DNA from 3 places in the Rummeliibacillus sp. NPDC094406 genome. Region 2 is predicted to be linked to each of the others. Evidence: riboswitches for the same ligand, from Rfam matches in the RefSeq annotation. Region 2 holds a riboswitch; each other region holds the start of a gene.
The links. A riboswitch is a leader RNA that binds a small molecule or an ion and turns the genes downstream of it on or off. The one in region 2 is predicted to bind lysine.
Positions count from the first base shown of each region.

Region 1: it holds a riboswitch for lysine, as region 2 does, so the genes downstream of both, ACIQ4I_RS19715 (amino acid permease) here and ACIQ4I_RS10510 (aspartate kinase) in region 2, are expected to answer to the same signal.
Region 3: it holds a riboswitch for lysine, as region 2 does, so the genes downstream of both, dapA (4-hydroxy-tetrahydrodipicolinate synthase) here and ACIQ4I_RS10510 (aspartate kinase) in region 2, are expected to answer to the same signal.

Region 1 covers NZ_JBIWGZ010000010.1:71,940-77,355, reverse strand. The annotation lists gene ACIQ4I_RS19715 (amino acid permease) at 198-1,670, opposite strand; lysine riboswitch at 1,814-1,993, opposite strand; gene ACIQ4I_RS19710 (CynX/NimT family MFS transporter) at 2,203-3,417, shown strand; gene ACIQ4I_RS19705 (nitric oxide synthase oxygenase) at 3,490-4,554, opposite strand; gene ACIQ4I_RS19700 (hypothetical protein) at 5,156-5,416, opposite strand, start outside.
Region 2 covers NZ_JBIWGZ010000003.1:429,401-434,816, reverse strand. The annotation lists gene uvrC (excinuclease ABC subunit UvrC) at 1-792, shown strand, start outside; lysine riboswitch at 850-1,032, shown strand; gene ACIQ4I_RS10510 (aspartate kinase) at 1,157-2,389, shown strand; gene ACIQ4I_RS10505 (DUF2507 domain-containing protein) at 2,851-3,270, opposite strand; gene ACIQ4I_RS10500 (succinate dehydrogenase cytochrome b558 subunit) at 3,546-4,154, shown strand; gene sdhA (succinate dehydrogenase flavoprotein subunit) at 4,217-5,416, shown strand, end outside.
Region 3 covers NZ_JBIWGZ010000008.1:117,227-122,642, reverse strand. The annotation lists gene pstA (phosphate ABC transporter permease PstA) at 1-898, shown strand, start outside; gene ACIQ4I_RS18205 (methyl-accepting chemotaxis protein) at 1,159-2,814, shown strand; gene dapA (4-hydroxy-tetrahydrodipicolinate synthase) at 3,024-3,917, opposite strand; lysine riboswitch at 4,041-4,219, opposite strand; gene ACIQ4I_RS18195 (radical SAM protein) at 4,815-5,416, shown strand, end outside.

The DNA of each region.
Region 1 (5,416 bases), on a different contig from region 2:
CAACAAAATATTAAAATATAAAACTATTCAGAAATGTTCAAAACCCGAATATTTACAAATATATAAGCAAAAATATAGGCATTACGCGAACATTAATGATGTTTGCAATCATAAATATACGCTGATTCACCTTTTAATCCTTTAAAAAAGGCTAATCTATTTCAGGTATCTTCCCCTGAGATAGATTAGCCTTTTAATTAACCGTGATTTGGTCGATCAGATGTAAAATCTGCATCCTCTAAACGAACAATTTTAGTTTTATGCTTCCATTTGTAACCGAACCACAGGATAAAGAAGATTGGTAAACCAATATAGGATACTAATATGCCATACCAATCGATATGATTTCCCGTAAAAGCTGTATAGTTTTGTCCTAATACAACAATCGCACATAGTACAAATGCAAAGATTGGTCCAAATGGGAAGAATCTTGAGCGATAAGGTAGTTCAGATAAGTCATGGCCCTGTGCAACATACGCTTTGCGGAAACGATAATGACTTGCTGCAATCCCTAACCACGCAATAAATCCGCACATACCTGAAGCATTTAACAACCAAATATATACAGTACCTGTACCAAATAATGATGCTAAGAATGATAAACAAGCTACTAGAACTGTTGCAACAAGTGCAGCCACTGGTACACCACGTTTGTTTAATTTTTTAAAGATTTTAGGTGCTTTACCTTCCATCGCTAATTGCCATAGTGTACGAGATGATGCATATAAACCAGAGTTACCAGCGGATAATATAGCTGTTAATATAACAGCGTTCATAATAGATGCTGCAAAAGCAATTCCTGCATTTTCAAATACTAAAGTAAATGGACTTACTGTTACATCATCACTATTAGCAAGACGTGGATCTGTATAAGGGATTAACAAACTAATAGCTAAAATCGCCAGAATATAGAATAACAAGATTCGCCAGAAAATTTGACGAACTGCTTTTGGAATTGTTTTACCAGGATTTTTTGTTTCCCCGGCAGTAATACCCAGTAATTCTGTTCCCTGGAATGAGAATCCAGCAGCTAAGAAAATTCCAAATGTTGCAAAGAAACCACCGTGGAAAGGTGCATCACCTTTAAAGAAATTTGTAAATCCAACTGGTGCTTTGCCTCCAAGAATTCCAAAAATCATTAAGAAGCTGACAATCAAGAAGATGATAACTGTAGCTACTTTAATGAAAGCAAACCAATATTCACTTTCTCCAAAACTATTAACAGATAAGTAATTTAACACAAAAATAATCACTAGAAACGCTGCGCTCCAAATAAATGAAGGCGTGTCTGGGAACCAATATTTCATCACAATGGATACAGCTGAAATTTCTGCCGCAATTGTAATCGCCCAGTTGTACCAATAGTTCCAACCTAGTGCAAATCCTAATGCTGGATCGATAAATTTTGAAGCATACGTATTAAACGAACCAGAGACTGGCATGAATGCAGCCATTTCTCCAAGGCTTGTCATCAAGAAGAATACCATAATCCCTATCAATCCGTAGGCTAGTAATGCTCCACCAGGTCCAGCAGCAGCAATCGAATTACCACTTGCTAATAGCAAACCTGTACCGATGGTTCCACCAAGTGAAATCATCGTAATATGACGACTTTTTAAACCTCTATTTAAGCTCGGCTGTTCACCAGAGCTTGTATTTTTTGTATTCATAGTTCTTCTCCTCTTTCCCATTTTCATTGCAAGAAAGGTCGGGTTGAAGTCAATTCAGCTTCGGACACAAGCCCGTAGCTATAAAAATAAAAATACCATCACAAGGATGCTTGAGATGGTATCTAAAATTCCCCATCAACCTTGATAAAGATAGCTCAACACGTCGTTTCAGACGTGACAGTTCTGTACCTTTCGATAACAGCCCCAGCATTGTTAATAAAAAGCTTACCAACACTTCGGCAATATTCCCTTTTTAATCGAGTCGTTAATGCTTTTTCATCTCGTCGATCATACTCATGAATACCGCGACCTCTACCTCACCTATTGGATGAGGCATGCAATATATAATTTCAATACGTTCCTCATTATAATACAAGGTATCCTCGATAACAAGACATAAAGCACATGGTATTTTAATACAATAGAAGTTTTGTAAATGTCCTAACCTCTTATTTTATGTCGAAATATTGAAATTTACTATCTATTAATGATACGGTTGCTAAAGAATCTTATTTACAAAGGAGGAAAGAGATTGGCTTCACAACAATCCACTAGAGAAAATAAAAAATTATCTTGGAATCGAAATACTTGGATACTCGTGCTTGGCATTATCTTCATTGCCGCTACATTACGTTCACCACTTACTTCAGTAGGTCCAATTATTTCTTATATAAAAGAAGACTTGGATATTTCGAATGTACTAGCTGGGTTTATAACAACCATCCCTTTACTAGCATTTGCAATCGTGTCACCATTTGCACCAAAACTCGCCAGAATATTCGGATTCGAAAAAACACTACTAGTTGCAATGGTCATATTAACAGCCGGTATTTCCATCCGTTCACTTGGAAATACTTTCTTCCTATTATTAGGAACTACATTAATCGGGATTGCTATAGCATTTGGTAATGTTTTGCTACCAGCTCTTATTAAGTTAAAATTCCCTTTACAAGTAGGCTTACTCACATCTATCTTCACTGTTGCGATGAATGTCTCAGCAAGCGTTGCAGCTGGGGTTAGTTATCCAATAGCTGGTACATCCTTCGGTTGGAAAGGTGCACTTGGCTGCTGGATTATTCTTTCCATTATCGCAATTATTGTATGGTTACCACAATTACGCCAGAAAGTAGCGATACAAGAAAATCAGAATGACGCGAAACTAAGCAAACCCATTTGGAAATATCCCTTAACTTGGGCAATTACACTAGCAATGGGATTGCAATCTCTAATATTCTATACAACAGCTGCTTGGATTCCAGCAATGTTAGAATCACAAGGAATGAGTGCAAATCAGGCAGGATGGATGTTCTCTATTATGCAATTTTCACAATTGCCTATGACTTTTCTTATTCCTATTTTAGCAGGGCGCAGATCTGATCAACGCTCACTTGTAGTAATGTTCGGTGCATTCTATGTGGTTGGCTTTACAGGAATATTAATGAATTGGACCTCACTGACTATGCTATGGATGATTCTACTTGGACTCGCAGGTGGGGCATCATTTGGACTTGCCATGATGTATTTCTCTTTACGTTCTCGCAATGCATTAGAGGCAGCAGAACTTTCTGGCACAGCACAATCTATTGGATACCTACTTGCAGCAGCAGGACCTGTTCTTTACGGATATATACATGATTTATGGGATAGCTGGCATGCAGCAAACATACTTTACGCAATCACAGTTGTCGGTTTAATAATCTCCGCATGGATTTCAGCAAAAGACCGCTTTGTAACGCCAGAAAAGTAAAAAAATCTTGAGCGACAACGTAATGTCGCTCAAGATTTTTTGTTCCTTACTGTTTATCATTAAACAAATATATTAATAAGGTGCTTTTTGATATGAATAAATGGGTGATTTTTTCGTATTATCGTAGGGCTTACGGAAAATATGCGTTGTGGCTGGTGATAACGGTGGTATTAGCCATGTCCAGTTTCCTGTTACATCACGATTTGCACTCTCTTCATTTGCCTCAAAACGTTTAAACTGTTGCGCCGCTGTATGATGATCGACAATACTCACACCATCTTCTTTAAAAGAATAAAGTACAGCTGTATTTAGTTCCACTAATGCACGATCTTGCCATAAACTTGAACTTGAAGACATATTTAAGCCCATTTTCTCCGCAACAACCGGCAATTGATTATAACGGTATTCATCTGCTAAATTACGGGCACCGATTTCCGTCCCCATATACCAGCCATTAAATGGTGCTGCTGCATATGCAATCCCCCCTACTTCAAGCTTCATACTTGAAATCATCGGTACTGCATACCATTTCAAATGTAACTCAGCAAACCAATCAAATTCAGGATGTAGCAAAGTTACTTCTTTTACATATTCTTGCGGGATATTAAACAATCGAGGTTGACGATCCTCAATTTGAATAACTAGTGGTAATACATCAAACTGACTACCTTCTCCTTGCCAACCTAATTCAATACACTTTTTCGTAAAAGTAAGAGAATCAGAATCCCCAATTACGGAACCATCTTCTTGTTCATAACCAGCATAACGAATTAACTGGTGATTCCAAATCCGTACTTTTTCCGGTTCGAAGATGGAAATGGTAGGTCGTATTTTCCCATTATTCGTAGCAAACTCGATATGTTCTAAAAGCTTTTCATAAATCGTTTCTTCATCTGTTATAGCGCGTTGATCTTTTACTTGTAGCGATTGCCAAAACAAACGTCCGATACACTTATTACTATTTCGCCACGCCACTTTTGCCCCGTAAGCAAGTTCATCTGAAGTATGTGTATAATGTCCATACTCCATAATATCCCTTTCAACTTCTTCCAGTCGTTTTTCTAACTGATCTATTGGCAAATTATTTTCCGTATAATACAACTTTATAAAATCAAAAGCCTCATTTAGCATCGGCATAATATTACTAAAAACCTCCTATTAAAAACCAAGTACTTCTATCATAAATGAATTATTCTTAATAAAAAATATGTAGATAAAATACTAATTTATATCTTAATTTTTATTAGGTAATATTCTATTCATGAGCTATAGGCTCTCAACATTGAATAATTTTATACATAAAAAATGTCCGGAGTATAAACTCCAGACATTAACATCTTCTATTTTAAAATAAACATATGATTTTTATATTTAAATTTTGAGCAAAACTAATCTCTTGTCGAAAATCCCAGCTATTATCTATGTACTTGTTATCAAGCATAAACAGTCACTCCCATTAAAAGTCCTCTAACCTCTAAAATACTTTTACATTAATATCAATTCACCCAATTATTTTCTATTCAAAACGAAACAATTCATATAATTTATTTCCAATATATCAATTAATAAGATGGAATAAATATCCTCTGTTATCTATATTCATAGTTATATTAACCTATATTAAATAAACAAATTCCGAACAAACGTTCAATATATTTATCATAGATTAGCAGAATACCAAAAAGAGACCCTAATTAAAAAAATATTTAGGGCCTCTTTTAACATTAACTTATTATTCCTAGTCTCCAATAGAAGTGAATTTTTTTTGCAAGATATAATAGGATTCTTTTAAACGATAGGTAGACGTTGGTAGATCCCAATTATCCCAGCTATATTGTTTAAATGCAGGGATCGTCTTTTTTTCTGCTTTCGGGAATGAATCTAACAATTCCCCTTGCTTATTTACATAAGCAACTCCCACCTGAATTCCATTCACTTTTTCGCTTGCAGAAAAGTTTAGTTCGCTTATGTTCCCCATAATTTCCTTCGTACTAGGGTC
Region 2 (5,416 bases):
CAAAAAGGTAGAAAAAAGGAATTACTAGATTTAGCTTCAAAGAATGCACAAATTGCGATTACTGAGAAATTCCAATTAATCGAAAGACAAGAGAAAAGAACAATCGGAGCGTGCGAAGAACTAGGCGATGCGATGAATATCACTACACCGCTTCGTATTGAAGCCTTTGATAACTCCCATATCTTTGGAGCAGACACTGTTTCAGCAATGGTCGTTTTTATAGATGGAAAACCAAGTAAAAAGGAATATCGAAAATTTAAAATTCAAAATGCAGGTGCTCATGATGACTATGGCGCAATGCGTGAAGTTATTCGTCGTCGATACACACGTGTATTAAAAGAAGGACTTCCTCTACCTGATTTACTAGTTACAGATGGTGGGAAAGGGCAAATGGAAGTAGCGAGAGAAATTTTAGAGGATGAGCTTGGACTCGATATTCCAATTGCAGGATTAGCAAAGGATGATAAGCACCAAACGTCACAACTTTTGTATGGAAATCCTCCTGAAATTATTCCATTAAAACGTACGAGTGAAGCTTTTTATCTATTGCAACGGGTTCAAGATGAAGTTCACCGCTTTGCAATTACATTTCATAGACAATTACATGAAAAAAATGCGATCACTTCTGTATTGGATGAAATTCCAGGAGTGGGTCCTAAAAGAAAACAACAATTATTAAAACATTTTGGTTCAATCAAGAAGATTAAAGAAGCAACTTTTGAAGAGTTGCAAGATGCGGGTGTTCCTAAAAAACTAATTAGTGCGATAATTGACTATTTTTCGAAAAAATGATTGCTAGATATTAAAACATATGGTATCTTTATGACACCAATTAAAAATCACTGATTTAGTGATGATAGAGGCGCGGGTTTCAAGAGTACTCGACTGGAGGACGAATAGGTCCATTGAAAGTCGGTGAAAGGGGAGGTCGCCGAAGTTGCAAGAATGCTATTTCCATCTTGCTGCTGGTTCTACATTGAAGAAATGTAGAATTGTCAGAATTGACTTTGATTCTGGAGGGCTATCTCACATGAATGTTCTTTTGAACGTGCATGCTAAGAGCAGCCCATTCACCATCTGTGTGAAGTGCTGCTCTTTTTTCATTAGAAATCATTGTGAAAATCGCCCACATACTATTAAGTAGGGGAGCGTTTTGATGAGTACTTTAGTCGTTAAATTTGGAGGAACTTCCGTCGCAACAACAGAAAGAATCATGCATGTAGCGCAACGCATTCAGCGTGAGAAACAAAATGGTTATAATCTTGTCGTTGTCGTATCTGCAATGGGTAAAACAACAGATCAACTTGTAGATATGGCACACGAAATTTCCGAATCACCTTCAAAGAGGGAAATGGATGTCTTATTGACAACTGGGGAGCAAGTAACGATTTCATTGTTATCAATGGCTTTGCATAAGCTAGGAATTGAGGCGCAATCATTTACTGGTTGGCAAGCAGGAATTGTCACAGAACATGTACCAAGTAATGCGCGCATAGAGGATATTGCACCAAAAGCGGTAAAAGAAGCTTTGGATGCCGGTAAGGTGTGTGTCGTCGCTGGATTCCAAGGAATTGATGATGAAGGTAACATTACAACACTTGGTCGCGGCGGTTCAGATACAACAGCTGTTGCTCTTGCTGTAGCGTTGAATGCTGAACGTTGTGATATATATACCGACGTAGATGGTGTTTATACAAGTGATCCTCGTTATGTAAAAGGCGCAAGAAAGCTACAGCAAATGTCATATGATGAAATGCTTGAATTAGCTAATCTCGGAGCCGGCGTCTTGCACCCACGATCTGTAGAGGTCGCAAAAAATCATAACATCCCGATGTCAGTTCGTTCGAGCTATGAGGATGTAGAAGGTACCATCTTGAAGGAGGAAATTGAAGTGGAAAAAGATTTAGTTGTACGTGGTGTCGCGTTTGAATCAGAGATTATTCGTTTAACAGTTTATTATGAAGAAGCCTATAATGGCTCATTAGCAAATATTTTTACAACATTAGCAAAAAATCATGTCAATGTGGATATTATTGTCCAAACGATTATTGAAGGAACAGAGCCATCCGTTTCTTTCTCAGTAAAAAAAGAAAATCTTAATGATGCTTTACAAGTTCTTTCCGAACATAAAGATACACTTGGTTATCATCATGTAGATCATGAAGCAGAATTGTCAAAAGTTTCAATTGTAGGATCTGGAATGGTTTCAAATCCAGGTGTTGCGGCTACTATGTTTGATCGTTTATATCGGGAAGGTATTCCAGTTAAAATGGTCAGTACTTCTGAAATAAAAGTATCCGTGGTTGTACCGCAGGAAGATATGCTTAAAGCAGCGAATGCATTACATGATGAATTTGATCTCTCTGTTCAAGAAGTTATTACGCATTAATCGATATAAGTTTTGAGAAATAGTTATTCCTTTGGGTAATGATTATACAATGATTGAATAGAGTAGAAAGGATTTCTCATGAGTAGAATTATACTTATGGGGAATCCTTTTTTATATCTGCAATTTGAATCAATTTCATAAATGCTTTTATAGTCAAAAAATACGAACATTATATGCTTAGTTAGTATTAATGATAAGCCCATCATTTCCGCTACAGACGGACGCTTTCCGCGGGCAAGCATCAAGCCTCCTCCTCACTACGTTCGTGCGGGGTCTTGATTGGCTTGCTTTTCCCGCAGGAGTCGCCGTCTTTCGCTACATTAAAATATTCCATAAGATATAATCGAATTTTGAAATTGATTCATTTGATTGAAATAAATTATTTTCAAAGCCATTCTTATTTTTCAGTTATAAAAAAACTCTCACCAGTTATCACAGGTGAGAGACGATGTTCTAGTAGGTTAGCCTTCAAGTTTATCTTTTAAATCCCATTTAATATGGAATTTAACTTGTGATTGTTTTGGTTTCGTTTCTTCATAACACTCAGTTAGGAAACCACAGCATTTTTGTTGGTGCTGAGCTAAAAAGCCCGCTTCTAAGCGAAAGCATCGCTGATCAAATTTAAGTACTTCAGGATCACCAGTTAAACTACAAAAAGCTTCACTTGCAGAAACTTTTTCGATGGTTAAATCACCCCAGCCAGCTTCTTTAAAGAAAGGTATTGCTTCTTCGAATTCAAATAGTGGAAATTTACGTGCTAACTCCTTACCGCACCAATATAATATATCTTCTTCATTTTTTCCTAATATAGAAGAAAGTACGTGATCTCGAATTAATTCATAACCGAATTGAGTAATTTCATTTTTTTGTTGAGTGGACATGAAAATCCTTCTTTCATAATATTTTTGTCTAAATTATGTCCAGAAAAGAAGTAATGGATTTAAAGGAGAAAATATGTATCTTTTCGAGAATAATAGAGGTTAGGACAACTTCAAGAAATAGTCTCTGTCACCTTGACGCTATTGAGGGATGAGAGTACAATAAACTTGTCATAATATTGTACCATTATGAAGCAAGCAGTCAATAGATGCTAAGTTACAAAAGCATGGCAAAAAATTGACACACTTGTTTCCAAGTACTTAGGGGGGTAACAGTCTTGTCGAAAGATCGAGAGTTTTATTGGCGTCGTCTGCATTCTCTTCTTGGAATTATTCCAGTAGGGTTGTTCGTGACGCAACACTTGTTAATCAACTTCCAAGCAACACACGGTGCAGAATCATTTAACAAAGCAAGTGAATTTATGGGAAATCTACCATTTTTATGGTTCCTTGAATGGTTCGTAATTTACATTCCTTTAATGTTCCATGCATTTTATGGTGTGTACATTGCATTTACTGCTCAACCAAATACACAACGTTTTGGCACATTCCGTAACTGGATGTTCGTTTTACAACGTTTCACTGGTGTATTCCTTGTAATTTTCCTTGCATGGCATATTTTCCAAACACGTATCCAAAAGGCACTTGGTACAGAAGTTGACTATGACATGATGGTTCAAGTTTTATCAAACCCAATCATGGTTGCATTCTATGCATTAGGTATTATTTCAGCTACTTTCCATTTGGCTAACGGTATTTGGTCATTCTTAGTAAGCTGGGGAATCACACAATCTCCAAAATCTCAAAAAGTTGCAACTTACATCACTATGATTTTCTTTGTAGTGTTATCTGTAATCGGTATTGGCGCTCTACTTGCATTTATTTAATAAGTCTTGAATAGACTTTGTAAGCGCTTGATTACAAATTGAACGAGGAGTGAGAAAAAAACATGGCTAAAAGCAAATTGATAGTCGTTGGTGGCGGTTTAGCTGGCTTAATGGCTACTATGAAAGCTGCTGAAATGGGCACAGAAGTAGAATTATTCTCATTAGTTCCGGTAAAACGCTCACACTCTGTATGTGCGCAAGGCGGAATTAACGGTGCCGTAAATACAAAAGGTGAAGGGGATTCTCCATGGATCCACTTTGACGATACAGTTTATGGTGGGGATTTCTTAGCAAACCAACCACCAGTTAAAGCAATGTGTGATGCTGCACCTGGTATCATTCATTTATTTGACCGTATGGGTGTTATGTTCAACCGTACACCAGAAGGTCTACTTGATTTCCGTCGTTTCGGTGGTACTCAACATCACCGTACAGCATTCGCTGGTGCGACTACTGGTCAACAACTTCTATACGCTCTTGACGAACAAGTACGTCGTTGGGAAGTTGAAGGATTAGTTACAAAATACGAAGGCTGGGAATTCCTAGGCTTAGTTCTTGATGATGAAGGCGTATGTAAAGGTATTAAAGCACAAGACCTTACAACTCACGAAATCAGAGCATTCCGTTCTGACGCTGTAATCATGGCTAGTGGTGGTCCTGGTATTATCTTCGGTAAATCTACAAACTCAATGATCAACACTGGTTCTGCTGCATCAATCGTGTACCAACAAGGTGCTAAATATGCAAATGGTGAAATGATTCAAATTCACCCAACAGCAATCCCTGGCGATGACAAATTACGTTTAATGTCAGAATCTGCTCGTGGTGAAGGTGGCCGTATCTGGACATATAAAGACGGTAAACCTTGGTACTTCTTAGAAGAAAAGTATCCTGCATATGGTAACTTAGTACCTCGTGATATTGCTACACGTGAAATCTTTGATGTATGTATTAATCAAAAATTAGGTGTCAACGGCGAAAACGTTGTGTACTTGGACCTTTCTCATAAAGATCCACACGAACTTGACGTTAAACTTGGTGGTATTATTGAAATCTACCAAAAATTCGTTGGTGATGATCCTCATAAAGTACCAATGAAAATCTTCCCAGCGGTTCACTACTCAATGGGTGGTCTATGGGTTGACTACGATCAACATACTTCAATTCCTGGTGTATTTGCTGCTGGTGAATGTGATTACTCTCAACATGGTGGTAACCGTCTTGGAGCAAACTCATTACTTTCAGCTATTTACGGTGGTTCT
Region 3 (5,416 bases), on a different contig from region 2:
CTGGACAGCTATCTTTTATGCAATAGCTATTTTAGTCATAGCGCTATTAGTGTTTATAGCTGAAAAAATTATCACAATGGGTTGGGGATTTTGGGAACCAGATTTCCTTTTTGGACGCCCAAGTAACATAATGGCTGGCGGGGGGATTGGGCCACAGTTATTCAATTCCTTCTATTTATTAATCATAGCTTTAATCATATCTGTTCCATTAGGATTAGGTGCTGGGATCTATCTAGCTGAATATGCGAAAAAAGGTAAATTTCTAAACTTTATTCGACTTTGTATTGAAACAATGGCGTCACTACCATCTATTGTCGTGGGTCTTTTTGGTTTGCTAGTATTTGTAACATATGCAAATTGGGGATATACACTAATCGGAGGTGCGTTAGTTCTCACGATTTTAAATCTTCCAAACTTAACGAGAATATGTGAAATGGCTATTAGTTCAGTTCCATCAAGCGTTAAGGAAGCAAGTCTTGGATTAGGTGCAACTAAGTGGCAAACCATCATTAGAGTATCAATTCCAACTGCAATTCAAGAGATTGTTACTGGTGTCATTTTAACTGCCGGTAGAGTATTTGGTGAAGCAGCAGCACTTATTTACACTGCTGGCTTAACAACACCAACACTAAATACTGCGGCTGATCTTAATAGCCCTGTTAATCCTTTTAATATATTTAGACCTGCTGAAACTTTAGCCGTGCATATTTGGAAATTAAATTCTGAAGGTATTGTTCCTGATGCTCGTGAAATCGCAACAAAATCAGCAGCAATATTAATTATTATGGTTTTCGTATTTAATATAGCAGCACGTTTAATTGCTAAAGCCTTGGATAAACACTTTAAGGGTTCTGTAGGTGGAAAACAGAAAAAAGTAAAAAGTAAACTAGTAAGTTAATTGACCTAAGATACAAATATAAAACACATTATACTAGACTGCTGTACTCCCGAATTCTTCGGTTGTAAAGTAGTCTAATTTTAAGTCTACATTTAATGTTGGTATTTGAAACATTTAAAATTACATATAAAAGTTTTCAAGATGAATAATGAGTAAGAGGAAATTGACATTTCCTAAATACTTTTCTGTTTGATCCTATTAGTAACTAGGGATATTTAATAATGAAATGAAATTGACTAATAAAAGAGGGAATTGAATCCATGTCAAGAAAACATAATGTAAGCTTTCGAACAATGTTGATGGCTCCAATTATTTTAATTATCATTTTATCCTCTGCCATTATTGCATATGTAAGTTATGATAAAAATAAGAAAGTAATTATTCATTCTGTTGAACAGCAAATGCTCTCTTCTGCCGAAGTTATAAATCAAAAAATCACAATGTTAAAATCTACGACTACCAAAGAACAGTTTGATCGTAAATTATCCTATGCATTAACTCAAACTAAAAATAGCTTTAAATCATCAGAATTAACACCCATGCAATTTAAAATAGCAAAGGAAGGAAAGGTAGTGCCATTTAATGAATTCAAGAACAATATTCCGAAAATTCCAAATGAATTCATCAAAAAACTTTACCAACAAAAAAATGGAATTGTACATTATAACGGGGTAACTTATGCTCTGGCTTTTCAAATGGAACTAGATGAATCGGTATATGTAATTGCATTAAACGACGAAGAGTATTTAAAACCTGTATACAATTATCGGAATTTATTGATTGGTATTACTTTTCTTACTGTCCTATTAGCAAGCATAATAGGATTTATTATGATTAGTAAAGTGACAAAACCAGTTCATTCTTTAAAAAGATTAATGGATAAAGTTTCTGAAGGTGATTTTCAAACAAGAATAAAAATTGGTCAATCTAGTAAGGAAATCTATTCATTATCTGTTGGTTTTAACCAAATGGTAGATCGTCTTCAGTCTTTAATGACTCATTTAGAATTGAGTGCGAAGCAGGTAACTCAATCATCTGACAGACTAAAAATAACATCTTCAGAATCTAGGCAGGCTATAGAACAAATATCAATGGCAATTGAAGAAGTAGCAGGTGGGACAGAAGTGCAAGTAGAATCTGCTACATTAGCTTCCGGACAGGTTTCTGATATCTCAGTAGAAATGAATCATGCAGGCCAATGCATTCATAGTGTCGAAAATTCAGTGAATAAGGCTCTTGGAATAGCAGATTCAGGAAATAAACTAGTTAATAATACGGTTAAACAAATATCTCTAGTTGAAAAAACCGTTGAAAACACAGCAGCAAAGCTTGAATCATTACAGTTAAAATCAAAGGATATCGATCAAATTCTAAATTTAATAAGTGAAATATCTACCCTAACTAATCTTTTATCATTAAATGCATCGATTGAAGCGGCACGTGCAGGTGAACATGGAAAGGGATTCGCTGTTGTTGCACAAGAGGTCAGAAAACTATCAGATCAGTCAGAGCAAGCAGTCCTGCAAATAAAAGAAATAACCGATAAGATAAGAAAAGAAACAGATGAAGTTGCTCTATCGATGAATCAAGGATTACAAGTATTAAAAGAAGGAATTATAATGGTAGATCAAACAGAAGAGTCATTCGGGGATATTGTAAAAGCTGTGAGGAATGCCACACATGAAACAAATGATGTTTCTTCTATTGTAAATGACGTTAGTATAAAAACTGAAAATATGGTTAATCGTATGGAGGAAATATCTTCAATTTCAGGTCAATTCGCTGGAACAATGCAACATATTTCAGCTGTTACAGAGGAGCAACAAGCATCAATGGATAATGTTTCAGATGAGGCTCTTGCTTTAAATAATTTAGCGAAGGAGTTGGAAAATATTCTAAGTAACTTTAAAGTATAATTTAATTGTGTTGACTAATCGTTCACACAGTGGTTAAAACTCTTGATGATGTTAATGATATACTAATGCCCAGTCTAAGGACTGGGTTATTTATGTTTGGTGTGATGAAAAAGGTAAGTGAAAATTCCCCGTGCAGTAATGATAAATGCACGGAGAATGAGTATTTTCTATAGAAATGTATTTATCGCGCAGATGATTCAATAGAATTTTTATAAAACAACTTCTTTATTTTCATTCACTACTTGCAATACTTCTTGTAATTCACTTATTTCTTTATCGTTTAAAGGAATAATCGGTAAGCGAACTCCACCGACAGGAATACCTTTTAGATTTAATGCTGCTTTGACAGGTGATGGGTTTGGTGCAGCGAATAGTCCATTGAAAATTGGAAGTAATCGACGATGATCTTGAGCAGCTTCTCGCGTGTTGCCATTTTTGAATTTGGCAATCATCGCTTGCATTTCGTTCCCAATAATGTGGGATGCAACGGAAATTACTCCAGTAGCACCAATTGATAATGCAGGTAATGTTAAATTATCTTCACCAGTGTATACTGAAAAATTCTCAGGTGTTTGGCTAATCGTTTTGGCCATAGCATCTAAATTACCGCTTGCGTCTTTAATAGCAGTGATGTTCGGAATTTGTGCAAGACGAACGATGGTTTCTACAGACATGTTGATTACGCTTCGACCTGGTATATTGTAAAGTACAATTGGAAGTGTTGTTGCTTCAGCGATTGTTTTAAAGTGTTGATATAGTCCTTCTTGTGATGGTTTGTTATAGTAAGGAACAACAAGCATAATTGCATCTACTCCAGCGTTTTCCGCTAGTTTTGTCAATTCGATTGAAGCTTTTGTATTATTAGATCCAGTACCTGCAACAACAGGAACTCTTCCATCCGCAACTTCTACTACAAATTTAAATAATTCTACTTTTTCTTCTGTTGCTAACGTAGGGGATTCCCCAGTTGTTCCAGCAACTACGATACCGTCTGTTCCGTTAGCGATTAAATAATTTATTAAGTTTTTTGTAGCTGGAAAATCAATTTCTCCATTCTGATCAAATGGTGTCACCATAGCAGTTAAAATTTGTCCAAGATTCATTACTTCTCCACATCCTTAATTATTTTATATAAATAAAATAGAGGGAGAAGGGCAATTAGTAAGATAACGCAAAAAAGCAACAACGAGGCTACGTTGTTGCAGTAGAAACAGTATCATTTCTGTGCGTATGATAGCCCTCCATATAGTCTCCTACATGACAGTTCTGTATTTATTCAACACCAGAACCAGCTTCGAGAAAATGAGATTCTCTCCACTTCGGCAAATCCCCCTTTTCACAATCATCAACGGATCTCATTATCCTCTAATTGTGTACTGATGGTTTTTGCTCCTCTATCCTTACTTCAAATAAAAATTGAAATAAGTGAATATTTAATTAATTTGATAGTATCATTTTTTTTAGAGAATTGCAATGATTTAAGTGAAAGATTTAGAAATAGTGTATCATCTATTAAATGGATGATTATGAAGTGTAATAGGGTTAAATACAAGAGGGCGAGATTAATCGATGATTTAGCTGGAGCAATGGCTGAACCCAAGATGAAATTTTAATAAAAACGAAACAAACCAGTAGTAATAGCCGTAAGTTTTTGCATGTTTTCTATATTATATATACTTATCGACAAAGCCTCAGGTATAATTTCTAATGTTTTATAAAATGGGTTCCTTGTGTTATTTATCACAAGACCATGTGACCTTGCGATTTATTTTTAGATTATGGTATTATAAATTGGTTCAACTATTTTTAAGAGTCGTTTCTACATATACTGTTCATTTTTATTAAATACAACTAGAGATCAGTTACAATTTCAAAATTGAACGTTTTAAGATTGCTATATTGATATTATATTTTTTTAGAAGAAATATAATATGATGATTGTTGGGAATAGAAATGAAAATAAAAGAATAGAAATGAGTTAAAAGGGAGGTTTATGAATTTTGGAGAATAAAAATAATTATGTTCCATCAAAGTTTAACGCCTTATCTAAAACGGATGATGGCGGCGTCATTTTATACAATAGTTATACAGGCGCCATTGTTGATTTTTCAGAAGAAGAAAAAGCAGAAGTCATGGGTTCTTTAAAAAGAACGGGGGCAGCTGCATTAGATAGTGATGTAAAAAAAGCTTTATTTGATAATGGGTTTATTGTTCCTGGAAATGTAGATGAGATGAAAAGAGCAGAATATCTGCACCAATCTATGCACCGTACAGATATGTTGCACCTTATTCTTATGACAACAGAGCAATGTAATTTCCGTTGTACGTATTGTTATGAAACATTTGCACGTGGCAAAATGACAGACGATACAAAAAGCGGTGTAAAAGCATTAGTAAAAGAACAAGCTAACACTCTAAATAATTTACATATTAGCTGGTTCGGCGGTGAGCCACTACTTGAATTAGGAATTATCGAAGAATTGTCTAATTCATTTATGGCAGAAGCAAAAGAAAATAAAATCGATTATTCAGCAGACATCGTAACAAATGGATTCTTCTTAACAAGAGAAGTTTTAGAAAAATTATTATCTTGGGAAGTACG